2 regions of the Phytobacter sp. V69 genome follow, and region 2 is predicted to be linked to the other one. Evidence: predicted binding sites of a transcription regulator. Region 2 holds the regulator's gene; the other holds the start of a gene.
What was found. The regulator PhoB, encoded in region 2, activates phosphate uptake and scavenging genes when phosphate is short. The targets are predictions, from matches to a motif close to CTGTCATAAAACTGNCNNAT.
Positions count from the first base shown of each region.

Region 1 (14,890 bases), on a different contig from region 2:
TTTCTTGCCGTCGGTAAAACGCTGGGGTTCGATCCACAAAAGGTTAACGTCAACGGCGGGGCAATTGCGCTGGGACATCCTATCGGTGCCAGCGGCGCACGAATTCTGGTTACGCTGCTGCATGCGCTACAGGCACGAGACCAGACGCTCGGACTGGCGACGCTGTGCATCGGCGGCGGTCAGGGTGTTGCAATGATCGTGGAAAGAATGAATTAAAAAAAAGGGCCGGATTTTTCCGGCCCTTTCCTGACAAACGTATTTACTCGTCAGCGTCGGCGTCGTCAGCCGCGCTATCGTCAACTTCCGGGGCGATTTCATCATCCCCTTCCGCGACACTGCCATCAATGGAGTCAAGTTCTTCGTCATCCACCGGCTCGGCGACACGCTGCAGACCTACTACGTTTTCATCTTCTGCGGTACGAATCAGGATCACACCCTGGGTGTTACGCCCAACCACGCTGATCTCAGACACGCGTGTGCGCACCAGCGTACCGGCATCGGTGATCATCATGATCTGGTCGGTGTCAGTCACCTGCACAGCGCCCACCACGGAACCATTACGTTCGGTCACCTTGATGGAGATAACGCCCTGCGTACCACGAGATTTGGTCGGGTACTCGGTTTCCGCAGTACGTTTACCGTAGCCATTCTGCGTCACGGTGAGGATTGCCCCTTCGCCACGCGGAATGATCAGGGAGACGACTTTGTCCTCGCCCGCCAGTTTGATACCGCGAACGCCGGTCGCGGTACGGCCCATGGCACGAACAGCGTCTTCTTTGAAGCGCACCACTTTACCGGCAGCAGAGAACAGCATGACTTCGTCCTGACCCGAGGTCAGATCTACGCCAATCAGTTCGTCGCCTTCGTTCAGGTTCACCGCGATGATACCGGCAGAACGCGGACGGCTGAACTCGGTCAGCGCCGTTTTCTTCACGGTACCGCTGGCGGTCGCCATAAACACGCTCACGCCTTCTTCGTACTCGCGTACAGGCAGAATGGCGGTGATACGTTCGTTCGCTTCCAGCGGCAGCAGGTTGACGATCGGACGACCACGCGCACCACGGCTCGCTTCCGGCAGTTGGTAGACTTTCATCCAGTACAGACGACCACGGCTGGAGAAGCAGAGGATCGTGTCATGGGTGTTGGCCACCAGCAGACGGTCAATAAAGTCTTCTTCTTTAATACGTGCCGCAGATTTGCCTTTACCACCACGACGCTGTGCTTCGTAGTCGGTCAACGGCTGATACTTCACGTAGCCCTGGTGGGACAGCGTTACCACAACATCTTCCTGGTTGATCAGGTCTTCGATGTTGATATCGGCGCTGTTGGCCGTGATTTCCGTGCGACGCGCGTCGCCAAACTGATCGCGGATCAGCTCCAGCTCTTCACGAATCACTTCCATCAGGCGATCGGCGCTGCCCAGAATGTGCAGCAGTTCAGCAATCTGTTCCAGCAACTCTTTGTATTCGTCGAGCAGTTTTTCATGCTCAAGGCCGGTCAGTTTCTGCAAACGCAGATCCAGAATCGCCTGGGCCTGCTGTTCGGTCAGGTAGTACTGACCATCACGCACGCCAAACTCTGGCTCCAGCCATTCAGGACGCGCAGCATCGTCGCCAGCACGTTCCAGCATGGCCGATACGTTGCCCAGATCCCAGGAGCGCGCCACCAGGCCTGCTTTCGCTTCAGCCGGGGTCGGAGCACGACGAATCAACTCGATGATCGGGTCGATGTTCGCCAGCGCCACGGCCAGTGCTTCAAGGATATGCGCACGGTCGCGGGCTTTACGCAGTTCGAAAATAGTACGACGGGTCACCACTTCGCGACGGTGGCGCACGAACGCAGACAGAATATCTTTCAGGTTCATGATCTTCGGCTGGCCATGGTGCAGTGCCACCATGTTGATACCGAAGGAAACCTGCAGCTGAGTCTGGGAGTACAGGTTGTTCAGTACCACCTCACCCACAGCGTCGCGTTTGATTTCAATCACGATGCGCATACCGTCTTTATCAGACTCGTCACGCAGCGCGCTGATACCTTCGACCTTTTTATCCTTCACCAGCTCGGCGATTTTCTCAATCAGGCGCGCTTTGTTCACCTGATACGGAATTTCATGCACGATGATGGTTTCGCGGCCGGTTTTGGCGTCCGCTTCCACTTCCGCGCGTGCGCGGATGTAAATCTTGCCACGACCGGTACGGTACGCTTCTTCAATACCGCGACGGCCATTAATAATGGCGGCGGTCGGGAAGTCCGGCCCGGGAATGTGTTCCATCAGCCCTTCAACGCTGATGTCTTCATCGTCGATGTACGCCAGGCAACCGTTGATCACTTCCGTCAGGTTATGCGGAGGAATGTTGGTTGCCATCCCCACGGCAATACCGGACGAGCCGTTCACCAGCAGGTTGGGCACCTTGGTCGGCATAACATCCGGGATTTTTTCCGTGCCATCGTAGTTATCGACGAAGTCAACGGTCTCTTTTTCCAGATCGGCCATCAGCTCATGGGCGATTTTCGACATACGGATTTCCGTATAACGCATCGCCGCAGCGGAGTCGCCGTCTACTGAACCGAAGTTGCCCTGGCCATCAACCAGCATGTAACGTAAGGAGAAAGGCTGCGCCATACGAACGATGGTGTCATAAACGGCAGTATCACCATGAGGGTGGTATTTACCGATGACGTCACCCACCACACGGGCAGATTTTTTGTAGGCTTTGTTCCAGTCATTGCCCAATACGTTCATGGCGTAAAGTACGCGACGGTGAACCGGCTTCAGGCCATCGCGGACATCTGGTAACGCACGGCCAACAATGACCGACATGGCATAATCCAGATAGGAGCTTTTCAGCTCTTCCTCGATGTTGACCGGTGTAATTTCTCTCGCAAGGTCGCTCATCTAACCGCTATCCCTCTACTGTATCCCGGATTCAAAGGTCGCAAATTATAACACAACCGTAATGAATCAGGTAAACGGAAAGACCCCGCAGGGCGCTTTATTAGCGCCAGCAGACTGTTATACTCATCCGTCTTGCTAAAAAAGGAGTACGTGTCCCCATGAATGCCGAAAAAACGTCGGTTGCTCAAAACGTTGACCAGGCTGAAATCGCCAAATTTGAAGCCGTGGCCTCCCGCTGGTGGGATCTGGAAGGCGAATTCAAACCCCTGCACCGCATCAATCCGTTACGCCTGGGCTATATCGCGGAACATGCTGATGGTCTGTTTGGCAAGCAGGTGCTGGACGTGGGCTGCGGCGGCGGGATTCTGGCAGAAAGCATGGCGCGCGAAGGGGCAACGGTCACCGGGCTGGATATGGGCTTCGAACCGCTGCAGGTCGCCAAACTGCACTCTCTGGAGTCTGGCATTCAGGTCAACTACGTGCAGGAAACCGTCGAAGACCACGCTGACAAACACCCGCAGCAATATGATGTGGTCACCTGCATGGAGATGCTGGAGCACGTGCCGAACCCGCAATCGGTGGTCAAAGCCTGCGCACGGCTGGTTAAACCCGGCGGTCACGTCTTCTTCTCAACCATTAACCGTAACGGCAAAGCCTGGCTGATGGCGGTGGTGGGTGCAGAATATGTGCTCAAAATGGTGCCGAAGGGTACGCACGACGTGAAGAAATTTATCAAACCGGCCGAACTGCTTACCTGGGTAGCGCAAACAGGTCTGAAGGAGCGCCACATTACGGGTCTGCATTATAACCCGCTGCTCAATTCCTTTAAGCTCGCCCCCGGTGTAGATGTGAATTATATGTTACACACAACGGCAAAAAACGTCTGACGTCATTCACTATTCTTATAAAGATTGCGCGACATTATGTTGCGCGATCTTCCCTTCCCGATGAAGAAATCAGCGTTCGATCAAATTTTCATTTTTTTTTGCGAAATATTGACATTCCCGCCAGGCCTTATGTGGCGAGGAGTTAGCGTTTATTACTCTTTTGCAACCTCAATTTAACGTCAAAATCAACCCTTGTACTCAAAAGAATCCTTACTAGAATACTCACCATATAGCATTTCTCTTATCTAAAACCCCCAATATATAGTATTTATCCACAGACTTAGTCACAACGCGGTTCTGTGGATAATTGGGGGGATATTTTTTTATTCACGGACAGGTAAATTTCACATGAATCAGAGTCTGCTGGTGACAAAGCGTGATGGTGGTACTGAACGCATCAATCTCGACAAAATTCATCGGGTGCTGGATTGGGCGGCAGAGGGGCTGAGTAATGTATCCATCTCCCAGGTAGAACTACGCTCCCACATCCAGTTCTACGACGGCATCAAAACGTCCGATATTCACGAGACCATTATCAAAGCCGCTGCGGATCTGATCTCCCGTGATGCACCGGACTACCAGTACCTCGCCGCGCGCCTGGCCATTTTCCACCTGCGTAAAAAAGCCTACGGCCAGTTCGAGCCGCCAGCACTGTACGATCACGTGGTGAAAATGGTTGAACTGGGCAAATACGACACGCATCTGCTGGAAGACTACACGGAAGAAGAGTTCAAGCAGATGGACGAGTTTATCGACCACTGGCGCGACATGAACTTCTCCTACGCGGCGGTTAAGCAGCTCGAAGGCAAATACCTGGTACAGAACCGTGTGACCGGTGAAATCTACGAGAGCGCCCAGTTCCTGTATATTCTGGTAGCAGCCTGCCTGTTCTCCGGCTACCCGCGCGACACCCGTCTGAGCTACGTGAAGCGCTTCTATGATGCAGTCTCGACGTTCAAAATTTCTCTGCCGACGCCGATCATGTCCGGTGTGCGTACCCCGACCCGTCAGTTCAGCTCCTGCGTCCTGATCGAGTGCGGCGACAGCCTGGATTCCATCAACGCCACCTCCAGCGCGATTGTGAAATACGTTTCCCAGCGTGCCGGTATCGGTATTAACGCCGGTCGCATTCGTGCGCTGGGTAGCCCGATTCGCGGCGGCGAAGCCTTCCACACCGGCTGTATTCCGTTCTACAAACACTTCCAGACGGCGGTGAAATCCTGCTCGCAGGGCGGCGTACGTGGCGGTGCAGCAACCCTGTTCTACCCGATGTGGCACCTGGAAGTGGAAAGCCTGCTGGTTCTGAAAAACAACCGTGGCGTAGAAGGCAACCGCGTTCGCCACATGGACTACGGCGTACAGATCAACAAACTGATGTACACCCGTCTGCTGAAAGGCGGCGACATCACCCTGTTCAGCCCGTCTGACGTCCCAGGCCTGTACGACGCGTTCTTCGTCGACCAGGATGAGTTCGAACGTCTGTACACCCAATATGAAAACGACGGCAGCATCCGTAAGCAGCGCGTGAAAGCGGTTGAGCTGTTCTCCCTGATGATGCAGGAACGCGCCTCTACCGGCCGTATCTACATCCAGAACGTCGACCACTGCAACACCCACAGCCCGTTTGACCCGGTGGTTGCACCAGTGCGCCAGTCCAACCTGTGTCTGGAAATCGCTCTGCCGACCAAACCACTGGAAGATGTTAACGACGAAAGCGGCGAAATCGCGCTGTGTACGCTGTCTGCCTTTAACCTGGGTGCCATTAAGAACCTGGATGAGCTGGAAGAGCTGGCGGTGCTGGCAGTACGTGCGCTGGATGCCCTGCTGGATTATCAGGATTACCCGATTCCGGCAGCAAAACGCGGCGCCATGGGCCGTCGTACGCTGGGTATTGGCGTGATTAATTTCGCCTACTGGCTGGCGAAAAACGGCAAACGCTATTCCGATGGCAGCGCCAACAACCTGACACACCAGACTTTCGAAGCCATTCAGTACTACCTGTTGAAAGCTTCTAACGATCTGGCGAAAGAGCAAGGCGCGTGCCCGTGGTTTAACGAAACCACCTATTCGCAGGGCATCCTGCCGATCGATACCTACAAGAAAGACCTGGACGGTATCACCAGCGAGCCGCTGCATTATGACTGGGAAGCATTGCGCGAATCCGTGAAAACTCACGGTCTGCGTAACTCCACGCTGTCTGCGCTGATGCCGTCAGAGACCTCTTCGCAGATCTCCAACGCCACCAACGGCATTGAGCCGCCGCGCGGCCACGTGAGCATCAAAGCGTCGAAAGACGGTATTCTGCGCCAGGTGGTGCCAGATTATGAGCTGCTGAAAAACAACTATGAGCTGCTGTGGGAAATGCCGAACAACGATGGCTACCTGCAACTGGTAGGTATCATGCAGAAATTCATCGACCAGTCGATCTCTGCGAACACCAACTACGACCCGACGCGTTTCCCGTCAGGTAAAGTACCGATGCAGCAATTGCTGAAAGACTTGCTCACCGCCTATAAATTTGGCGTGAAGACCCTGTACTATCAAAACACCCGTGACGGTGCGGAAGATGCGCAGGATGATCTGGTGCCGTCCATTCAGGATGATGGCTGCGAAAGCGGCGCATGTAAGATTTGATATTTACCCTCACCCCGGCCCTCTCCATCAAAGGGAGAGGGAGCAAACCGTTCCCTCGCCCCTTTGGGGAGAGGGTTAGGGTGAGGGGAAAACAGACAACAGGACTCACATCGAATGGCCTATACCACATTTTCACAGACGAAAAATAACCAGCTGCTGGAACCGATGTTCTTCGGTCAGCCGGTGAACGTGGCGCGCTACGATCAGCAAAAATATGACATCTTTGAAAAGCTGATTGAAAAGCAACTCTCCTTTTTCTGGCGTCCGGAAGAAGTCGACGTTTCCCGCGATCGTATTGACTACCAGGCGCTGCCGGAACACGAAAAACACATTTTCATCAGCAACCTGAAATACCAGACGCTGCTGGACTCCATTCAGGGTCGTAGCCCGAACGTGGCCCTGCTGCCGCTGATTTCTATCCCGGAACTGGAAACCTGGGTTGAAACCTGGGCGTTCTCCGAAACGATCCACTCGCGTTCTTACACCCACATCATCCGTAATATCGTTAACGATCCTGCGATTGTGTTTGACGACATCGTCACCAACGAGCAGATCCAGAAACGCGCCGAAGGCATCTCTGCCTATTACGATGAGCTGATTGAGCTGACCAGTTACTGGCATCTACTGGGCGAGGGTACCCACACCGTCAACGGCAAAACCGTGACCGTGAACCTGCGCGAGCTGAAAAAGAAACTGTACCTGTGCCTGATGAGCGTTAACGCGCTGGAAGCCATCCGCTTCTATGTCAGCTTCGCCTGCTCCTTCGCCTTCGCCGAACGCGAACTGATGGAAGGCAACGCCAAAATCATCCGTCTGATTGCCCGCGACGAAGCGCTGCACCTGACCGGCACACAGCACATGCTGAACTTGCTGCGCAGCGGCGTTGATGACCCGGAAATGGCGGAGATTGCCGAAGAGTGCAAACAAGAGTGCTATGACCTGTTCGTCCAGGCGGCCGTACAGGAAAAAGAGTGGGCAGAATATCTGTTCCGCGACGGCTCCATGATTGGCCTGAATAAAGACATCCTGTGGCAGTATATTGAGTACATCACCAATATCCGCATGCAGGCAGTCGGCCTGGACCTGCCGTTCCAGACTCGCTCCAACCCGATTCCGTGGATCAACACCTGGCTGGTGTCCGATAACGTGCAGGTGGCGCCGCAGGAAGTGGAAGTCAGCTCTTATCTGGTGGGTCAGATCGACGCCGAAGTCGATACCGACGACCTGAGCAACTTCCAGCTCTGATGACGCGCGTAACCCTGCGTCTGACGGGCACAGAAGTCTTGTGCCAGGAAGAACACCCTTCTCTGCTGGTGGCGCTGGAATCACACCGTGTGACGGTGGAATACCAGTGCCGCGAAGGTTACTGCGGTTCCTGCCGCTGTCGTCTGGTTTCCGGCCAGGTAGACTGGCTGACCGAGCCGCTGGCGTTCATCCAGCCAGACGAAATATTGCCCTGCTGCTGCAAAGCAAAAGGCGATATTGAGATTGAGATGTAAAAAAGGCCGCAAGCGCGGCCTTTTTTATTATTTATCACTGCCGTTTTGCCGCTATCTCTGCATGATGTTTGCGTTCGCCAATCATCACCACAATCAGCAATAGCACCGCCAGAACGCTGCCACCGATCATCACCATAAAACCGCCGTCCCAGCCGAAGAAATCGACCGTGTAACCGACAATGGCACTGGCAGCAACCGACCCCCCCAGATAGCCGAACAAGCCAGTAAAGCCCGCCGCCGTCCCCGCTGCTTTTTTCGGTGCGAGCTCAAGCGCATGCAGGCCAATGAGCATCACCGGGCCGTAAATCAGGAAACCGATAACGATCATGCACACCATGTCGACATTGGGATTGCCCGCCGGGTTTAACCAGTAAATCACCGTAGCGATGGTCACCAGCGTCATAAAGAAGACACCCGTCGCGCCACGGTTGCCTTTGAACACCTTGTCAGACATCCAGCCGCAAATCAGCGTACCCGGGATCCCCGCATATTCGTACAGGAAGTAGGCCCAGGAGGATTTATCCAGCGCAAAATGCTTCACCTCTTTCAGATAGGTTGGCGACCAGTCCAGAATGCCGTAACGCAGCAGGTAAACAAACACGTTGGCAATGGCGATATACCACAACAGACGGTTCGGGAAGACATACTGCATGAAGATTTGCTTCGCCGTCAGCTCCTCCTCCGCCTTTTCGCTGTAATCGTCCGGATAGTCGTTTTTGTACTCTTCGATCGGCGGCAACCCGCAGGACTGCGGCGTATCGCGCATCATGGCAAAGGCAAACAACGCCACAATGATCGCGCCGAACGCCGGCATATACAGCGCCGCCCGCCAGTCGTTAAACCAGGCCATTCCCAAAAGGAACAGCAGCGGTGGAATACCGCCCCCCACGTTGTGCGCGCAGTTCCAGACCGACACGATACTGCCGCGTTCTTTTTGCGACCACCAGTGTACCATGGTGCGCCCACACGGCGGCCAGCCCATACCCTGAAACCAGCCGCACAAAAACAGCAGCACAAACATGACGGCAATGCTCGATGTCGCCCATGGGACAAACCCCATAAATAACATCACCGCCGCCGCCAGAATCAATCCGGCAGGGAGAAACACACGCGGATTTGAACGATCCGATACCGACCCCATGATGAATTTAGAGAAGCCGTAGGCAATGGAGATCCCCGAGAGCGCAAACCCCAAATCACCGCGAGAAAAGCCCTGTTCGACAAGGTAAGGCATGGCCAGAGCGAAGTTTTTGCGCACCAGATAATAGGCCGCATAGCCAAAGAAAATACCCAGAAAAATCTGCCAGCGCAGACGACGATAAACCGGGTCTATGCGATCCTCAGGAAGTCTTTGTCGGTGGGATTCTGGCCGGAAAATGCTCAACATAGTTGCCTCCATGGCAGCGTTTTATCGCTATAGTTGACGACAATGAGTGAAAACGAAAATTCAGATGCATTTCTGAACGATTACAACGCGCAAATTCTAACGATAATTGGCAGATTGTCGCATTTAATGTTACAGAAATATGACAAACATCCAACTTCACGCGTTTACGCGCCCTTTCATTTTCGTTTTTTGCTCGAATATGCGCGATATCAAACAAACCGTACAAAGGTTGTGGCTAAATGCTCGCATACACAGTCAGCTGACTATAAAAGGAAGCGAGCATGGGCAACTCAAACGACTACGATGTCATCATCATTGGCGGCGGCGCGACCGGTGCGGGCATTGCTCGCGACTGCTCATTGCGCGGCCTGCGTGTGGTGCTACTTGAGCGCCATGATATAGCCACCGGCGCCACCGGGCGCAACCACGGTTTATTGCACAGCGGCGCACGCTACGCGGTAACCGACAACGAATCCGCCCGGGAATGTATTGCGGAAAACCAAATCCTCAAGCGTATCGCCCGCCATTGTATTGAACCCACAGACGGCTTATTTATCACCCTGCCGGAAGACGAGATGGCTTATCAGCAGGTCTTTATTGCTGCCTGCCAGCGCGCGGGCATTGACGCTCAGGCCATTACGCCAGAAGAAGCCCGGCGCATTGAATCCAGCGTTAACCCGGCATTAATTGGTGCCGTCCGCGTGCCCGACGGCACCGTAGATCCCTTCCGCCTGACCGCCAGCAACATGCTGGATGCGCGTGAACATGGCACGACTATCCTGACAGGCCATGAGGTCTGTGGGTTGGTTCGCAAGGGCGACAGGGTTACCGGCGTACAGCTGATGAATCCGCAAACCCATGAAATCTACGCCCTGCATGCGCCGGTCGTGGTCAACGCCGCCGGGATCTGGGGCCAGCGCATCGCCGAGTATGCGGATTTACGTATTCGTATGTTCCCGGCAAAAGGGGCCTTGCTGATCCTCGACCATCGCATCAACCAGCATGTGATTAACCGCTGCCGTAAGCCTGCGGATGCCGACATCCTCGTGCCAGGCGATACCATTTCCCTGATTGGTACTACCTCCAAACATATCGACTACAACGATATCGATAACACCCGCGTTACCCCCGAAGAGGTAGATATTTTGTTGCGGGAAGGGGAAAAGCTGGCCCCGGTGATGGCGCAAACCCGCATTCTGCGCGCCTATGCAGGCGTACGCCCACTGGTTGCCAGCGACGATGACCCGACAGGGCGCAACGTGAGTCGCGGCATTGTGCTGCTCGATCACGCCCAGCGCGATGGGATGGAAGGCTTTATTACCATCACCGGCGGCAAGCTGATGACCTATCGCCTGATGGCGGAATGGGCCACGGATGCCGTCTGCCGCAAGCTTGGCAACAGCGCCTCCTGCACCACGGCCACCACCCCACTGCCGGGATCACAGCAGCCAACGGAGCAGGCGCTGCAAAAAATTATCTCACTGCCGGTGCCGTTACGCGGCTCGGCTATTTATCGCCATGGCGATCGCACGCCCGCGTCCCTTGGCAGTAACCGCCACAACCGCAGCCTGGTGTGTGAATGCGAAGCCGTCACCGCAGGCGAAGTCCAGTACGCCGTTGAAAACCTGAACGTCAACTCCTTGCTGGACCTGCGTCGCCGCACCCGCGTGGGAATGGGAACCTGCCAGGGGGAACTGTGCGCCTGTCGCGCCGCAGGTTTGCTGCATAGCATGCGGGTGACCAACGAAACCGAATCAATCAGCCAGCTTTCGGCATTTTTGAATGAGCGCTGGAAAGGCGTCAAACCCGTCGCCTGGGGCGACGCACTGCGTGAAAGCGAGTTTACGCGTTGGGTCTATCAAGGGCTGTGCGGGCTGGAAAAGGAGCCAACTGATGAAATTTGATACCGTGATTATCGGCGGCGGGCTCGCCGGATTGCTCTGCGGTATTCGACTGAGCGAAAGCGGCCAACGCTGCGCTATTGTCAGCCGCGGTCAGAGCGCGCTCAATTTCTCCTCCGGCTCGCTGGATTTACTCTCCCGCCTGCCGGACGGGCAGCCGGTCAGCGACATCACCGCCGGGGTGGAAGCACTGCAACGCATGCAACCTGAACATCCCTATGCGTTAATGGGTGCCAAACGGGTGCGCCATTATGCGAAGCTGACGCAAACCATGCTGGCCGATTGCGGCCTGGCGTTAAAAGGGGAAGTCGACACGCCGCATCTGCGCGTCACGCCGCTCGGCACGTTTCGCCAGGCATGGCTTAGCCCCGATGAAATTCCGCTCAGACCAACGGAAAACATCGCGATTGGCGTGGTCGGGATTTGCGGATTTCTGGATTTCCAGCCGCAGCTGGCCGCCGCGTCGCTGCGCAAACGCGGCATGAATGCGACGGCAGAAGAGATAGCGCTGCCGGTGCTGGACCGCGTACGGGACAACCCGAGCGAATTTCGCGCCGTCAACATTGCCCGCGTGCTGGATGGTGCACAGAACTTTGACGAGCTCTATCGCGCCTTGCTGCCGCTAAGCCGTCAGTACGACGTACTCTACTTCCCGGCCTGCTTCGGCCTCCAGGACAGCGCCGTCTATACGCGCCTCAACCAGCAGCTTTCCTGCCCGCTGCGGTTGCTGCCCACCCTGCCCCCATCCGTTCCCGGCACGCGTATGCAATCTCGCCTGCAGCAGCGTTTTATCCAAAGCGGCGGCACCTGGATGCCTGGCGATGAGGTGATCCGCGCCGATGTGGAAAACGGGCGTGTCTCGCAGTTGTGGACGCGCAAGCATGAAGATATTCCATTGCGTCCACGCGATGTGGTGCTCGCCAGCGGCAGTTTTTTTAATAACGGTCTGATTGCCGAACGCTCACGGGTGCGGGAGGCCATTTTTGACCTCGACGTATTACAAAGCCCCGGACGGGAAAGCTGGTATCGCGACAATGTCTTTGATGCCCAGCCATGGCAACAATTTGGCGTGATCACCGACGAAACGCTGCGCGGTAAGCGCCAGGGGACGACGCTGGAGAATCTCTATGTCGCGGGCTCCGTGCTGGGCGGTTTTGACGCTGTCGCCCAGGGGTGCGGAGGTGGCGTTTGTGCGGTTACCGCACTGTATGCCGCAGAACAAATTTGTGCCCGGGGAGATGCAAAATGACCACCACACAGTTTGAAAGCTGTATCAAATGCACCGTATGTACCACGGTTTGCCCGGTCAGCGCGGTGAACCCGGCCTACCCCGGCCCGAAACAGGCGGGACCGGACGGTGAACGCTTACGTCTTAAAGACCCGGCGCTGTTTGACGAGGCGCTGAAATACTGCACCAACTGCAAACGCTGTGAAACCGCCTGCCCGTCCGGGGTAAAAATTGGCGATATCATTCAGCGCGCGCGTTCGCAATATGCCGTTAATCCACCGTCGCTGCGCAATGCCATTCTGAGCCACACGGATTTAATGGGGTCGTTGTCCACTCCGTTCGCGCCGCTGGTGAACACCGCCACGTCGCTCAAACCCGTGCGCCAGCTGCTCGATAAAGCGCTGAAAATCGATCACCACCGGACGCTGCCGAAATACTCCCACGGCACCTTCCGCCGTTGGTACCGCTCCGTGGCTGAGAAGCAAAAAGCGTTTGAGCAGCAGGTGGCGTTTTTTCACGGCTGCTATGTGAATTACAACCACCCGCAGTTGGGTAAAGACCTGTTGCAGGTATTGAACGCGATGGGGATCGGCGTGCAATTGCTTCGTCAGGAAAAATGCTGCGGGGTGCCGCTGATCGCCAATGGTTATTTTGCTAAAGCGAAAAAGCAGGCGGAATTTAATATTAAGGCGCTGCAACAGAGTATCACCGGCGACGGAATTCCGGTGATTGCCACCTCCTCCACCTGTACCTTCACGCTGCGTGATGAGTATCCGCATCTGCTGGACGTGGATAACCACCATTTACGCCCTCATATCGACCTGGCCACGCGCTGGATTTGGCGCAAGCTGGAAGAAGGCAACGCGCTTAAGCTCAAAGAACTGCCATTAAAAGTGGTGTACCACACGCCATGTCATATGGAGAAAATGGGCTGGACGCACTACACCCTGGATCTGCTGCGACGCATTCCCGGACTGGAGCTGACCGTGCTGGATTCGCGCTGCTGTGGGATTGCCGGGACCTACGGTTTTAAACGTGAAAACTATCCCACGTCGCAGGCGATTGGCGAACCGCTGTTCCGCCAGATTGAAGCCAGCGGCGCGGATTTAGTGGTCACGGATTGCGAAACCTGTAAGTGGCAGGTGGAAATGTCCACAAGTCTGCGCTGCGAACACCCTATCACCTTACTGGCTCAGGCTCTGCGCTAAATGGTTAGCCCGCCGGAACCATTCCGGCGGGCCGAGAGTTAATAACTGCCCTTCATGACCGAAGGCGTGACCGCTTTAAATAACGCCAGACGTTGATCCAGTGCGCCGGTATAAAGCATGGTATCCACACCGACGGCCACAAAGTTCGCCCCCCACTCCAGCACTTGCTTTGCCATAAGCGGATCGACAGCCAGAAAACCCGCCGCTTTTCCGGCATGGCGTATTTGTTTAATGGCCTGCTCAATAGCGTGCTGCACCTGTGGATGCCCACTGTTGTCGGGGTATCCCAGCGATGCGGACAGGTCAGCAGGACCGATAAATACGCCATCGATGCCATCGACACGTAAAATAGCATCAAGGTTATCCAGCGCCGTTTTGCTCTCAACCTGAATCAACAAACACAGCTCTTCATTCGCGCGAGCCATATAATCATCAACCCGTCCCCAGCGGGCAGCACGTGCGACACTCGCTCCAACGCCACGCACGCCAACAGGAGGGTAGCGGGTCGCAGCGACCATATCCTGCGCCTGCTCAGCGCTCTCCACCATTGGAATCAACAGTGTTCTGGCACCAATATCGAGGACTTGCTTAATGAGAACGCGGCTCCCCTCGGCAGGCCGAATGACCGCCTGGCTGGTATAGGGCGCAATAGCTTGCAGCTGATGATAGAGATCCTGAATCGTATTGGGCGCATGTTCACCATCAATCAATAACCAGTCATACCCGGATGTCGCTGCAATTTCCGCCATATACGATGTGGTGGAACTTAACCACAAACCAATCTGCGTTTGACCGTTTAGCAGGCCCGCTTTGAACGGGTTGGATAAAATCGGATCCGTTGTCATTTCACTTCCTTTTTGTCATGAATGAACACTGTTCGAGTGTGAAACAGGACGTTTGATATTCAATGTAAAAATGATCAATGCCCCGGCAATCGCCACGCCGGCAAGCGTCAATAATCCGGCGGCATCGCTGGCAAACATGGTTTCGGCTTTGACGCGAATGATGGGTGCCAGGAACCCTCCTACCGCACCAAACAAATTCACAAAGCCGATGCCTGCTGCCAGCGCCGTTCCGGACAGAAGCTGCGTTGGCATCGTCCAGAATACCGGCTGTACGGCAATAAAACCGACTGCCGCAACGCACAAGGCAAGGATGGCCAGCACCGGCGAAACCAGCCCGGACACGCCAATGCCAATGCCCGCTGCCAGCAATGTCAGGGCGGCGATGTTGCGTCTTTCTCCCGTCTT
Region 1 is NZ_CBFFRL010000008.1:29,381-44,270, forward strand. It holds gene ACSZPU_RS02295 (acetyl-CoA C-acetyltransferase) at 1-216, shown strand, start outside; gene gyrA (DNA topoisomerase (ATP-hydrolyzing) subunit A) at 260-2,896, opposite strand; gene ubiG (bifunctional 2-polyprenyl-6-hydroxyphenol methylase/3-demethylubiquinol 3-O-methyltransferase UbiG) at 3,055-3,783, shown strand; gene nrdA (class 1a ribonucleoside-diphosphate reductase subunit alpha) at 4,132-6,417, shown strand; gene nrdB (class Ia ribonucleoside-diphosphate reductase subunit beta) at 6,532-7,662, shown strand; gene yfaE (class I ribonucleotide reductase maintenance protein YfaE) at 7,662-7,916, shown strand; gene glpT (glycerol-3-phosphate transporter) at 7,951-9,303, opposite strand; gene glpA (anaerobic glycerol-3-phosphate dehydrogenase subunit A) at 9,585-11,207, shown strand; gene glpB (glycerol-3-phosphate dehydrogenase subunit GlpB) at 11,197-12,453, shown strand; gene glpC (anaerobic glycerol-3-phosphate dehydrogenase subunit GlpC) at 12,450-13,640, shown strand; gene yfaU (2-keto-3-deoxy-L-rhamnonate aldolase) at 13,679-14,485, opposite strand; gene ACSZPU_RS02350 (MFS transporter) at 14,501-14,890, opposite strand, start outside.
Region 1: glpT (glycerol-3-phosphate transporter) is a predicted target of PhoB. The motif match lies at 9,430-9,449, and genes of this name have one in related genera.

Region 2 (14,890 bases):
AAGAGGATCCAGCCGCGCAATCTGCTCGTGCAACGCGCCAAATGCGGTCTGTTTTTCCTGCCAGAGCGCAGCCTCCGCCGAGCGGGCTGCCAGCCATTGTGTCTCTTCATCTTCCGGCGGCAGCGTTAGCCCAAGCGGCTCGAGCATGGTGGCCAGATTCGCGCGACGCGCCTCGGCTGCCTGCTGGTATTGCTGCACCTGCTGGCACAATTCACTGATTTGGCTTTGCAATGTCAGGCGCTGGCTTAACTGATAGAGCTGATGCTCGTAGGCATCCTGCGCGCTCAACCAACTGGATATATCGTGCTGCGGTTGCAGGGTGACGTGCAGCGACACACACAATTCCTGCCACTCCTGAGTGAGCGTTTGCTCCTGCTCCTGGAGTGATTTCGCCTCCCGGTCGTCTTTTTCAATGCGTTCGCTTAACCCTTTCAGGCGTTCACCGAGTGCCACACCGTCTTCTTTTACCTGGCGTACTTCAAGGTCCAGCGCATCGCGGCGGGCATGATTCACGCCGGGGACGATGGCCTGATATTCGGCAATTGCAGGGTGCTCTGTTGAACCGCAAAGCGGGCAAGGATGGCCCGGTTGCAGACGTGCACGCTCGGTTTCCAGACTGCGGATTCGATCTTCCAGCTCGCAGATGGTGCGAACTTCCGTCAACAGCTGGTTTTTTTCTTTATACAGCTCGCGCTTACGCGCCAGCTCGGCCGTCAGTTTTTCCTGCTCGGCTTTGAGTTCCGTCAGGCTTTGCTGGCGCTGGGAGAGGTGTTTTTGTAACGGCGCAAAACGCGCGTGCAGGGCGGTCAGCCGCTGACGCAGCGGGCGATTCTGCGCACTTAGCGTCATCGCCGCGCTGACCTCGTCTGCTGTCATCTCCAGCGAAACGGTCATCAGGCTGCGTAATTTCAGTTCGTTTTGTTCGATACGCGATTGCAACGCCAGCCAGGGCTTTTTGTCATCTATCTGCTGATTCAGCATCGCCCGCCAGCCGGTTAACTCGTTCTGCCAGCGTTGAAAACGGTTGTTGTCTTCGAGCCACTGGGCGAGCGTTTTTTGCGAGACCATTAACTCCTGATGCTGTCGGGCCGCGTTGGCACGAATCTGTGCCCGCAGCGCCAGGCTCGCCTGTAAGCGAGTATTCACTTCTTCATTCTGGTGACGGCTGCTGTCCTGTGCTTTTCGTTGTTCCTGCAACCGCTCCCAGACGGGTCGCAACTGCAATGCAGGCTGAACCCGTGCAAGCCTCGCCAACTGTGGTTCGGCGGTAACGCGTGCCTGTTGTGCCTGCTGTTGGGCTTTTTGTGCCCTCTCGCAGGCGGTTTGCAGCTCACCGCGGCGAACTAGCCAGTTCAGCTGTGCCTGCACGTCGCGCTGTCCGTGTAGCAGGCGCTGTTCTTCGTCAGTGAGTGCCTGCACACTTGCATTCAGTGATTCCCGCTGTTCATCGTTAAGCAGCACGACGCCTTCGGCCTGGGCCTGGAGTTTCTCCAGCTCGATTTTGGCGACTTAAGTTTTTCAAACACATCGGCGGAAATCTGCCCGTAAATTTCGGTGCCGGTCAGTTCCTCAAGTAGCTCCGCACGCTCTTTCGGTTTGGCGTTGAGAAAGGCGGCGAATTGTCCCTGGGAGAGCAGCATCGAGCGGGTGAAGCGGCCATAATCCAGCCCGGTTAAGGCGGCGGTCAGCTCCAGCTTGTCTTTCACTTTATCGGCGAGAATTTTGCCGTCTTCGCAGCGGGCCAGCTCCACGCGCGGAACCTGCAAATTTCCGTCCGGATGATTGCGCGCGCGGCTTTGGCTCCAGAACGCACGATAGGCGACATCCTTAACTTCAAATTCGACCTCAGCCAGACAGTCGGCGGTATCGCGGGTCATCAGATCGTTTTGCGACTGCGAAACGGTATTCAGGCGCGGCGTCTCGTGATACAGCGCCAGGCAGATGGCATCCAGCAGGGTGGTTTTCCCGGCCCCGGTTGGCCCGGTGATGGCAAACAGACCGTTGCTGGCAAACGGCTCCGCAGTGAAATCAATCTTCCACTCGCCCTTTAATGAATTGAGGTTTTTCAGGCGTAGGCTGAGGATTTTCATGCGTCATGCTCCTGATTGAGCGAGTGGAGCGTTTCGCTAAAGAGTGATTGCAGGCGGGCAATCTGCACCTCGTCGAGCTCCTCCTGGGCGAGACGGCGAGCGAATACCTCTTCCACTTTCAGCTCGCTCAAGGTCTCGCGGCGTTCGCTGGCGAGGATGCGCTCCCGCTGTTCGCGGCTGCGGCGAACCAATAACACCTCGACCGGCAGATCGGTGGTCAGGGCCTGAATTTTTCGCTGCATGTCGCTCAGGTAATCCTCGGTTGTGACTTCGATATCCAGCCACACCGGTGCGTCGGCAGGGGTGTCCCGCCACTGCTCAAGTTGCTGACTAATTGCCCCAAGATCGCCCTTTATGACCGCCAGTTGCTGTGTAACAGGAACTTCCAGCGCTGTCACATCCGCCAGTTTCCCGTCTGAGAATGTCACCAGATTGACATATTTGCCGTTACCGGTTTCATCAAAGCTCAGCGGGATTGGCGAGCCGCAGTAGCGGATATGTTCTTGTCCGCCAGGCTTTTGCGGGCGATGAATATGTCCCAGCGCGATGTAATCGGCGGGCGGGAAATTCTGTGCGGGGAAGGCATCCAGCGTACCGATATAGATGTCACGTACGGCGTCACTTTTACTGGCCCCGACGGTGGTCAGATGGCCGCTGGCAATAATCGGCAACGCGCGGTCGCCGCGTAAGTCGCAGGCGGCCTGGTACTGATGCTGATAGTAATCGGTGATGGCTTCCAGCAGATGTTGCTGTTTTTCCTGCCCGGAAAGCCCTGTCTGGCTGGTGATGATGTCGCGCGGGCGCAAAAAGGGTACCGGGCAAAAAATGGCACCGGGGGAACCGTCGCGTAACGGCAGGCAAAACGGCTCGCTGCCTGCGCTGGCGACAACCGTGGTTTTCAGCCAGGCGAGGATCTATTTCGATTCGTTTAGCGTGGCGACCGAATCATGGTTACCGGCCAGCACCACCAGGTGGCAGCCCGTCTGCTGTAAATTCACCACGAAACGGTTGTAGAGTTCGCGGGCATAGCTAGGCGGCGAGCCGGTATCGAAGATGTCGCCAGCGACAATAATGGCATCGACCAGGTGCGTTTCGGCAGTGGCCAGTAGCCAGTTAAGGAAGGCGTCGTGTTCGGCGGCGCGGCTTTTACTGTAGAAGTTCTGACCCAGGTGCCAGTCCGAAGTATGAATGATGCGCATGGCGGTTCCGTGGCAAAAAAGCGTAAACAGGATTATAACATTCAAGGGCATATGAGCGGAGTGTGAAAGCGTTTCTCCGCTGTCATAAAACAAAGGCTTGGGTCATCTGTTGGTCATTTGTTTCATAAATCTGTCACAAAAGTGACGCATAATGGCGCCGCAATTAGCTGATGACTTACATTAAACAGGGCAAATTATGGCAAGACGCATTCTGGTCGTAGAAGATGAAGCGCCAATCCGTGAGATGGTGTGCTTCGTACTCGAGCAAAACGGCTTTCAACCTGTCGAAGCGGAAGATTATGACAGCGCGGTGAACCAACTTAATGAACCCTGGCCCGACCTGATTTTGCTCGACTGGATGCTGCCAGGTGGCTCAGGTATTCAGTTCATCAAACATCTCAAGCGTGAGGCCATGACCCGCGATATCCCGGTGATGATGCTGACGGCGCGCGGTGAAGAAGAAGACCGTGTGCGCGGGCTTGAGACGGGCGCAGATGATTATATTACCAAGCCGTTTTCGCCGAAGGAACTAGTGGCGCGCATTAAAGCCGTCATGCGCCGTATCTCGCCGATGGCGGTAGAAGAAGTCATTGAAATGCAGGGCTTAGGCCTTGACCCAAGCTCCCACCGCGTGATGACCGGGGAAAATCCCCTGGACATGGGGCCTACCGAATTTAAGCTACTACATTTCTTTATGACCCACCCGGAACGTGTGTATAGCCGCGAACAACTGCTGAACCATGTCTGGGGAACGAATGTCTATGTTGAAGACCGCACGGTGGATGTTCATATTCGCCGACTGCGTAAAGCGCTGGAACACAGCGGCCACGATCGTATGGTACAAACCGTTCGCGGCACGGGTTATCGTTTCTCGACCCGTTTCTAAAATCTGAAAGGAGTGTGACGCGTGCTGGAACGGCTGTCATGGAAAAGGCTGGTACTCGAACTCATCCTTTGTTGTCTACCTGCTGCGCTACTCGGTGCTTTCTTCGGTTATCTGCCCTGGTTTTTACTGGTGGCAGTGACCGGGTTACTGACCTGGCATTTCTGGAACTTAATGCGTCTTTCCTGGTGGTTGTGGGTCGATAAAAGTATGACGCCGCCACCGGGCACGGGAAGCTGGGAACCGTTGCTCTATGGTCTGCACCAGATGCAGATGCGTAATAAAAAGCGCCGTCGCGAACTGGGTAATTTGATCAAACGCTTTCGTAGCGGTGCGGAGTCGCTGCCCGATGCGGTGGTGCTGACCACCGAAAACGGATCGATTTTCTGGTGTAACGGCCTGGCGCAGCAACTGCTGAACCTGCGCTGGCCCGATGACAACGGACAAAACATCCTCAACCTGCTGCGTTATCCTGAATTTACCCGCTATCTTAAAACCAAAGACTTTGCCCGCCCGCTTAATCTGGTGCTTAACAGTGGTCGCCATCTGGAGATCCGCGTGATGCCCTACAGCGAGCAGCAATTACTGATGGTGGCGCGTGATGTCACGCAAATGCACCAGCTTGAAGGGGCGCGACGTAACTTTTTTGCCAATGTCAGCCACGAACTGCGCACGCCGTTAACGGTCTTGCAGGGCTATCTGGAAATGATGCAGGAGCAGACGCTGGAAGGGCCGCCGCGCGAAAAAGCGCTGCACACCATGCGTGAGCAGACATCGCGGATGGAAGGTCTGGTCAAACAGCTGCTGACATTGTCCAAAATCGAAGCGGCACCGACGTTACCGCCCAATGAAATTATCGACGTGCCGATGATGCTGCGCGTTGTGGAGCGTGAGGCGCAGACGTTAAGCCAAAAGAAGCATGAGTTCGAATTCGTGGTCGACAACGGCCTGAAAGTGCAGGGTAACGAGGAACAGTTACGCAGTGCGATTTCGAACCTGGTGTATAACGCCGTGAACCATACGCCTGCGGGAACCCATATCACCGTGCGCTGGCAGCGAGCAACGCCTGGTGCCCAGTTCATCGTCGAAGATAACGGACCGGGGATTGGGCCGGAACATATCCCGCGTCTGACCGAGCGTTTTTACCGTGTTGATAAAGCCCGTTCCCGGCAAACTGGCGGCAGTGGGCTGGGGCTGGCAATCGTGAAGCATGCGGTTAACCATCACGAAAGCAAGCTGGAAATCGACAGTACTCCCGGCAAAGGCACTCGTTTTAGCTTTACGCTGCCTGAACGTCTCGTTGTGAAGAACGCAAGCTGACACCGTTGGTGTCAGCTTTTCTTTCCACTGCTGTCACAGACTCGCATTTCACTCTTCGTTTTTCCCAAATCCTCAAGCAGATTATGGCTGTGGTGATTTTTTGTTCGCATGATTAGCCATCCGTTTTTCTTATATACAGTATGTTCATCTGGTATTTATTTTAGAAATGGTATAACCATCTGGTTTTGCGATCCCTTATTGCCTTTAAACGTTATAAGCGTTTAAATTGCGCCCCGTACGTCGTCAGACCGACTGTATTTGCGTGGTAAATCGAAAAACTATTCTCCGTCACGCAGGGTGGAAAGTATTTCCCACTATGTTTTAAGGTTATTTCCGCCGTAATGTTCCGCTGAAATAAGGCGAAAATTTCAACACTTACACCATCACATCCACAGGCAGTAAACGTTTATGACCCATCATTTAAAACCACGAGACATTGTTGCTCTGGGCTTTATGACTTTCGCGCTGTTCGTCGGCGCAGGAAACATCATTTTCCCCCCGATGGTTGGTTTGCAGGCAGGCGAGCACGTCTGGACTGCCTCAATTGGCTTTCTGATTACCGCCGTGGGCCTGCCGGTTCTGACGGTTGTCGCGCTGGCGAAAGTGGGCGGTGGGGTAGATAGCCTCAGTACGCCAATCGGTAAAGTGGCCGGCGTTCTGCTGGCGACCGTCTGCTATCTGGCCGTGGGGCCGCTGTTTGCCACACCGCGTACCGCGACCGTGTCGTTTGAAGTGGGCATTGCCCCGCTGACCGGCGAAGGCTCACTGCCACTGCTGATTTACAGCATCATCTACTTCTCGCTGGTGATTCTGGTGTCGCTCTATCCGGGCAAGCTGCTGGATACCGTTGGCAACTTCCTCGCGCCGCTGAAAATCATTGCGCTGATCATTCTGTCCGTTGCCGCGATTGTCTGGCCGGCCGGTCCGATCAGTCATGCGATGGATGCCTACCAGCACGCCGCGTTCTCGAACGGCTTTGTGAATGGCTATTTGACGATGGATACGCTGGGCGCGATGGTGTTCGGGATTGTTATCGTTAATGCGGCGCGTTCACGCGGCGTAACCGAAGCCCGTCTGCTGACTCGCTATACCGTCTGGGCTGGCCTGATGGCCGGTGTCGGTCTGACGCTGCTCTATCTGGCGCTGTTCCGTCTGGGGTCTGATAGCTCGACGCTGGTGGATCAGTCTGCCAACGGTGCTGCGATTCTGCACGCTTACGTTGCTCACACCTTTGGTGGTGCCGGTAGCTTCCTGCTGGCGGCGTTGATTTTCATCGCCTGTCTGGTGACGGCTGTAGGCTTGACCTGTGCCTGCGCAGAGTTCTTCTCACAGTATCTGCCGCTCTCTTATCGCGCGCTGGTGTTTATCCTTGGCATCTTCTCAATGGCGGTGTCGAATCTGGGGTTGAGCCACCTGATTCAAATCTCCATTCCGGTGCTGACAATGATTTATCCGCCGTGTATCGCACTTGTCGTGCTAAGCTTCACGCGCTCCTGGTGGCATAATTCGACCCGCGTGATTGCACCGGCGATGTTCATCAGCCTGGCATTTGGCGTACTGGACGGTGTGAAAGCCTCTGCCTTTAGCGATGTGCTCCCGGCCTGGACTCAACGTCTGCCGCTGGCAGAGCAGGGCCTGGCCTGGTTGATGCCAACGCTGGTGATGGTGGTTCTGGCGGTATGCTGGGATCGTGCCGTAGGGCGTCAGGTGACTTCCAGCGCACATTAATTGCGCAACATGTTTTACCAACCACGGGACTTACAGGGTCCCGTGGTTTTTTGTTTTTTTGCATCCTGGAACAGGAAACCATGGAAAGTACAAACAAGCTAAAGCGAGGTCTTAGTACCCGGCACATTCGCTTTATGGCCCTGGGGTCGGCGATTGGCACCGGGCTGTTTTACGGCTCGGCCGATGCCATCAAAATGGCGGGGCCAAGCGTATTGCTGGCCTACATTATCGGCGGCGTGGCAGCGTATATCATCATGCGCGCCCTCGGCGAGATGTCCGTGCATAACCCGTCTGCCAGCTCATTTTCCCGCTACGCGCAGGAAAACCTCGGGCCGCTGGCCGGTTACATCACCGGCTGGACCTATTGTTTCGAAATTCTGATTGTGGCGATTGCCGATGTGACGGCCTTTGGCATTTATATGGGCGTCTGGTTTCCTGCCGTACCGCATTGGATCTGGGTGCTCAGCGTGGTGCTGATCATCTGCTCTATCAACCTGATGAGCGTGAAGGTCTTCGGCGAGCTGGAGTTCTGGTTCTCCTTCTTCAAAGTCGCCACCATTATCATCATGATTGCTGCCGGTTTCGGCATCATCATCTGGGGGATTGGCAACGGCGGTCAGCCCACCGGCATCAGTAACCTGTGGACCAACGGCGGCTTCTTTAGCAACGGCTGGATAGGAATGGTGATGTCGCTGCAAATGGTGATGTTCGCCTACGGCGGTATCGAGATTATCGGTATCACTGCCGGGGAAGCTGAAGACCCGGAGAAGTCCATTCCGCGCGCCATCAACTCCGTGCCGATGCGCATTCTGGTGTTCTACGTGGGGACGCTGTTTGTCATCATGTCCATTTACCCGTGGAACCAGGTGGGGACCGACGGTAGCCCGTTTGTGCTGACCTTCCAGCATCTGGGGATTACCTTCGCGGCCAGCATTCTTAACTTCGTCGTACTGACGGCTTCGCTGTCGGCGATTAACTCCGATGTGTTTGGTGTAGGCCGTATGCTGCACGGGATGGCAGAGCAGGGCAGTGCGCCAAAAGTGTTCGCCAAAACCTCGCGTCGCGGCATTCCGTGGGTCACGGTAATGGTCATGACGATTGCGCTGCTGTTTGCGGTTTACCTCAATTACATCATGCCGGAAAACGTCTTTCTGGTGATTGCGTCACTGGCGACGTTTGCCACCGTGTGGGTGTGGATCATGATCCTGCTGTCACAAATTGCCTTCCGTCGCCGTTTGTCGCCGCAGGAAGTGAGCGCGCTGAAATTCAAAGTGCCGGGCGGCGTCGCAACCACCGTAACCGGGCTGATTTTCCTAGTCTTTATCATCGCACTGATTGGCTGGCACCCGGACACGCGCATTTCGCTGTATATGGGCTTTGCGTGGATTGTTCTGCTGCTGATTGGCTGGATGTTTAAGCGCCAGAAGGCGTAAGTGTGATAGCGCCCGGTAGCGTCTGGCTACCGGGCAAACAACGTGTTACCACAATCCCAAAATCTTCCACCACACGGCACCCAGCCCGAACCAAATCACGATATTTATCAACATCACGATAAAGCCCAGACGCCACCAGTCGCGCTGCGCGACGTAACCTGCGCCGTAGTAAATCACCGCCGGGCCGTTGCCGTAGTGAGAAATACCGCTCATCAGGTTGGTCACGAAAGCCAGAGAGAGTGCCACCATCATCGGCGGCGCCCCGGTGGCAACCGAGACGCTACCGAATGCGGCATACATCGCCACCACGTGCGGCGTGCTGCCGGCAAAGAAGTAGTGTGAATAGCAGTAGACAATCAGCAGCACGGTGAGGGTGATTTCCCATGGGATCCCGGTGAACAGTGCTGAGGTGGTGACGGCAAACCATTTGAACAGGCCAAGCTGGTTGAGCTTGTCTGCCAGACAGATCATTACCCCCAGCCACACCAGAATGTCCCACGCCCCTTTTTCCGACTGCACGTCCTGCCAGTTGATGACATTGGTCATCAGCATCAGGCAGACGCCAGACAGGGCCACTGCCGTTGCATCAAGACCGGTCCATTTCGACGTGCTCCACGCCAGCAGCGAGAGCAAAAAGATGCCGATCGTCATCCTCTCATCGCGGGTAACCGGCCCCATTTTGGTCAGATCTTCCTGGGCCAGTGCTTTTGCCTGCGGGGTCTTTTTAATTTCAGGCGGGTAGAGCTTATAGATAACCAGCGGAATGGTGATAAACGCGACGATGCCCGGCACCAGTGCGCTCAGGGTCCACATCCCCCAGGAAATATCCACGAACAGGGTGCTGGCGGCAAGGGAGACAATCAGCGCGTTGGGGGCGCTGGCGGTCATGAACATCGACGACGACAGACAGTTGGAGTGGAACACCGTCTGCATCAGAAACGCGCCAATTTTGCGGGGATTCTGGTCAGGCTCCGAGCCAAAACTGCTGGAAACACCGCGCACGATGGGAAACAAAATACCGCCTGCCCGCGCCGTATTCGACGGCGTCGCCGGGGCGATGATCATATCACTCAGGGCCAGCGTGTAGCCCAGGCGCAACGAGCTGCCGCCGAAACCGCGAATCAGCAGATAGGCGATACGCCGACCGAGCCCGGTTTTAATAAACCCTTTGGCGTAGAGAAACGCCGCCACAATCAGCCATACGGTGGTGCTGCTGAACCCTTTTAAGGCCTCGGCAGTGGTCATCATGCCGGAAAGCATAATAAAACTGATGGCAATCAGCGCCACGGCACCTACGGGAAGCGGCTGGAGGATAAACGCCACTACGGTAGTGATAAAGACCGCGAGAATATGCCAGGTGAGCGGGGCTAAGCCTTCGGGTACGGGAAAAAACCAGATGACGAGCGCGACTATCGCGCAGATGAGGACTTTCAGGTAACGGTTCATATGCATTCCCTGTAGCAGTCTCCCGCCGCTGCCGGCGGGAAGGAATAATCCTGTTTTTCTGTACGGCAAAGTGAACCAGAAAACGCCTTACACGACCGGGGTAATCAGTTTTCCTTCACCGAAGTATTGAATAAGGTTATCGATAGTCAGGTCAGCCATGGCCTGACGGGTTTCGGCGGTGTTGCTGGCGATGTGCGGCAGCAGTACGACATTGGGCAGTTCCATTAACGGTGCCGGAATATGCGGTTCTTTCTCGAACACGTCCAGACCTGCACCGCGCAGTTTGCCTTCCCTAAGTACCGCAATCAGCGCGTCGGTATCGACGACGGTGCCGCGTGCAATGTTCACCAGGATGCCGTCCGGCCCCAGCGCTTCCAGCACTTCACGGTTAATAATGTGGTGAGTTTCTGCGCCGCCTGGCAGCGTCAGCACGAGAAAATCGACCGCTTTTGCCAGCTCAACGAGGGAGGCATGGTGCGTCCATTCGGCGTTTTGCGCTTCATTGGGGCTGAAATAATGAATCGGCATTCTGAATGCGGCGGCGCGGTTTGCCACTTCGTGGCCGATGTTGCCCATCCCGACGATACCGCAACGCTTGCCGGTTACTTTCCAGGCACCTTCAAACCCTGCGCTTTCCCATGCACCCGTGCGGGCAAAACGGTCGGCGGCACAGATTTTACGGCTAACGGCCAGCATCAGCGCGAGACCAGTGTCGGCAACACATTCGTTTAGAACACGCGGGGTATTGCTGACTTTAATGCCGCGCTGACGGCAGGTATCAAGGTCGGTGGCATCGACACCCACCCCGAAGCCGCTGATCACTTCCAGCGCGGGCAATTTTTCAATCAGATCTTTTTTGATGCCTTTGGCCGCACGGGTCAAGGCACCGCGGATGGAATGGGCATGCTCACGCAGAAATGACTCGGGGTCCTGTAACCAGAATTTATGCACGACAAAATGCTGCTCAAGTACATCAATCATCGGCTGGGGAATCTCAGTGATGACGAGAATCTCAGGTTTACTGCTCATGCTTAATCCCTTCTCACGCTATGGTTTCACACAGTATAAAAAACCGGAGGGAGGGGAGACTTCGGGCAATCGCACGAACCCGGCGCGAAAAAACTCACGCATATGCCCGGCGAAAAACCCGCCAGATCACATCTGGCTGTGGGAAAAAATACAGAGGGTGAATTTTCTGCGCCCTGGCTCTCAACCCCATAAAAAAGCAGAAAAGATGAGCTGGCGAGACTACATTTGTGCAAGAGTGACGCCATTTTTGACAAAGGGGAAAGTCGATGTTGCAAGCCTGGCATTTGCCTGTCGCGCCGTTTGTAAAACAGAACAAAGACCAACTGGTTATTACACTCTGGCTAACCGGAAGTAAGCCCCCGTCTCGCGTCACGTTACGGGCCGAAATAGATAATGAAGAGACCGCGATACCGATGCGGCGGGTTCGTCTGGCACCGAAACCCGGCGTGACGGCCTGGCGTGCAGCGATCTCTTTGCAAAGCGGACAGCCGCGGCGTCGCTATAGCTTTAAGCTGCTGTGGGACGATCGCCAGCTCTGGTTTACGCCGCAGGGATTTAGCCGTTTTCCCCCGGCACGGCTGGAACAATTCGCCGTGGATTATCCCGACAACGGGCCGCAGTGGGTGGCGGAGCAGGTGTTTTATCAGATCTTTCCGGATCGTTTTGCCCGTAGCGGACAGCATGGCGATCAGCAAGACGACGTCTATTATCACCACGCTGCCGGCCAGGAGATCGTGCTGCGCGACTGGGATGAACCTTTAAGCGGTGAGGCGGGCGGTTCAACCTTTTACGGCGGCACGCTGGACGGGATCAGCGAAAAACTGCCTTACCTGCGCAAACTGGGCGTGACCGCGCTCTACCTCAACCCGATCTTTGTCGCTCCCAGCGTGCACAAATACGACACGGAAGATTACCGTCACGTGGATGCGCGTTTTGGCGGCGACCAGGCGCTGTTTCGTCTGCGCCGTAATACCCACCGTTTGGGGATCCGCCTGGTGTTGGACGGGGTCTTTAATCACAGCGGTGACTCGCATGCCTGGTTCGATCGCCATAATCGTGGGACGACAGGGGCTTGCCATAATCTATCTTCTCATTGGCGTGGATGGTACAGCTTTGATGATGATGGCCGCGCCCGCGACTGGCTGGGTTATTCGAGCCTGCCAAAGCTGGATTATCAGGCACAGACGCTGGTGGACGAGATGTACCAGGGTGAAGACAGCGTGGTGCGCCACTGGCTGAAAGCGCCGTGGAATATGGACGGCTGGCGGCTGGATGTGGTGCATATGCTGGGTGAAGCGGGTGGGGCGCGCAATAACCTGCAGCATGTGGCCGGGATAGCCAAAGCTGCCAAAGAGACGCTGCCTGAGGCCTATATCGTCGGCGAGCATTTCGGCGATGCGCGCCAGTGGCTGCAGGCGGATGTGGAAGATGCCGCCATGAACTACCGTGGCTTTGCCTTCCCGCTGTGGGCGTTTCTGGCGAATACCGATATTTCGATGGATCCACAGCGTATTGATGCCCAGACCTGTATGGTGTGGATGGACAACTACCGTGCCGGGCTTTCTCATCAGCAGCAGTTGCGGATGTTTAACCAACTGGATAGCCACGACACGCCGCGCTTTAAGACCGTGCTGGGGAAAGATGTCGCCAGGCTGCCGCTGGCGGTGATTTGGCTGTTTACCTGGCCCGGCGTGCCCTGCATTTATTATGGCGATGAAGTTGGACTCGACGGGGCCAACGATCCCTTCTGTCGCAAACCTTTCCCCTGGGACAGGGCAAAACAGGACGCAGGACTGCTGGCGCTCTACCAGCGGATGACCCGCTTACGTAGACGCTGTCTCGCGCTCTGTTACGGCGGCTGTCAGGTGATCTATGCCGAAGAGAATGTGGTGGTCTTCTTGCGTCTGTATCAGCAAGAACGCGTGCTGGTGGCGATCAACCGGGGGGAGTCCTGCGAGGTCGTCCTGCCGGAATCGCCGCTGCTGGAAGCAAAGGTGTGGCATCTGAAAGAGGGGAAAGGAACGTTGCAGGATGAGGTGTTAGCGTTACCTGCCATCTCCGCCTCGGTCTGGCAGGGGAACTAACGCGTACCTGAAAGCGCAGCGGGCATAGCGCAATTCCAGCAATGTGTGCCAAAGTATATGCACGCTCCGGAATGAAGGTGAAATCATGGATGGACTGGTACTGTTAGCCTGTGCCCTGTTGTTTATGCTGGTGGTGGTTGTCCCGGCATTATCGGTTCTGGCTTACCGACGAAGTAATGCCGCAAGGGGTGAGCTGTCGCGCCTGCGACAGCGCGTAGACCTGCTTGAACAGCAGCTTAGCGGGCGTGGTGTGAGCGAAGCGCCCGCCGTGCAGGAGGCGGTTTCGCCTGTTGCCCCGCCTGAGACTGCTTTACCTGACATTGTCTTACCTGAGGTTGAGATTTCTGTCCCGCAGCCGCAGCCCGAGCCGGTTGTACCCGACCCCACTCCGGTGAACGTCTGGGCGCGAGGGACGCCAGCGACGGCGGCTTCGCCCAATCTCTCCACACCGGCACCCGTGCAGACGGACTCCGCTCCCGCCAGGCCGCTGGGTGGCATGACCACCTCGCTGCTGCGTTGGTTTATGCAGGGCAACCCGCTGGCAAAGCTCGGTATCATCCTGCTGTTCCTCGGACTGGCCTTTCTCTTTCGCTATAGCGTTGAACGCTCGCTCTTCCCGCTGGAACTGCGCCTGGCCGTTGCCGCGCTGGGTGCGATGGCGCTGCTGTTCCTCGGCTGGCGTTTGCGGCACAAGCAGCCTGTCTTTGCCTTGATCTTACAAGGCGGTGCGACGGGAGCGCTCTATCTCACGGTCTTTGGCGCGTTTCGCCTGTGGCAGATGCTTCCCATGTCACTGGCGTTTGCGCTACTGCTGCTGATTTGCGCGGCCAGCGTTGGGCTGGCTGTTCTGCAACGGGCGTTAAGCCTGGCCATGCTGGCAAGCCTTGGCGGTTATGCCGCACCGCTGCTGTTGTCCACGGGCGGCGGTAGCCATGTCACCTTATTCTCTTTCTATCTATTACTCTCTGTCGGCATTCTGGCCATCAGCGTCTGGCAGCACTGGCGCGAGCTCAACCTGTTGGGGATGTTTTTCACTTTCGGTGTGGGCGGATTGTGGGGGATTGCCGATTACCGGCCTCAGTACTATCTGAGCTGCCAGCTGTTCCTGATTGCTAATCTGCTGATCTTCGGCGTGTTGAGCGTGGCGCTATCGCTACGGGCGCAAAAGAAAGGTGAGCGCATTATTGATGGCGTGCTGCTCTTTGCTCCGCCGCTGGTGGGGTTTGGCATGCAATATGCCATTACGCAGCACCTGACGTATGGCCCGGCACTCAGTGCGCTGGGGTACGGCGCGTTTTATATGCTGCTGGCCTTTGGGGCGCTAAAACGCTTCCCGGCGGCGGGAAAACCGCTGGTTCTGGCGGCGCTGGCGCTCGGTGGCGCATTTACAACGCTTGCTATTCCGCTGGCGCTGTCGGCGCGCTGGACGGCAATGGCGTGGGCGCTGGAAGGGTTGGGCGTGCTGTGGCTTGGCGTGATGCAAGGGCAACGGCGTATGAGCTATAGCGGCACCGGGTTGCTGATGCTGGCACTCGGCAGTGCCCTCTGGGCCATGGCCGACGGCACAACGGCGCTCTCGGTGATGGTGATTTTTGCGGTACTGAGTGCGACCTGGCTGGTTGCCGCCAGACTCTGGCGTCGTCTGCCCGCACCGGGCAGCCTGGTGCTGCTGGCGGGG
Region 2 is NZ_CBFFRL010000013.1:18,175-33,064, reverse strand. It holds partial or broken gene sbcC (exonuclease subunit SbcC) at 1-2,090, opposite strand, end outside; partial or broken gene sbcD (exonuclease subunit SbcD) at 2,087-3,289, opposite strand; gene phoB (phosphate response regulator transcription factor PhoB) at 3,486-4,175, shown strand; gene phoR (phosphate regulon sensor histidine kinase PhoR) at 4,197-5,492, shown strand; gene brnQ (branched-chain amino acid transporter carrier protein BrnQ) at 5,901-7,220, shown strand; gene proY (proline-specific permease ProY) at 7,301-8,653, shown strand; gene ACSZPU_RS03330 (anion permease) at 8,699-10,099, opposite strand; gene ACSZPU_RS03325 (2-hydroxyacid dehydrogenase) at 10,187-11,128, opposite strand; gene malZ (maltodextrin glucosidase) at 11,395-13,212, shown strand; gene ACSZPU_RS03315 (DUF2339 domain-containing protein) at 13,298-14,890, shown strand, end outside.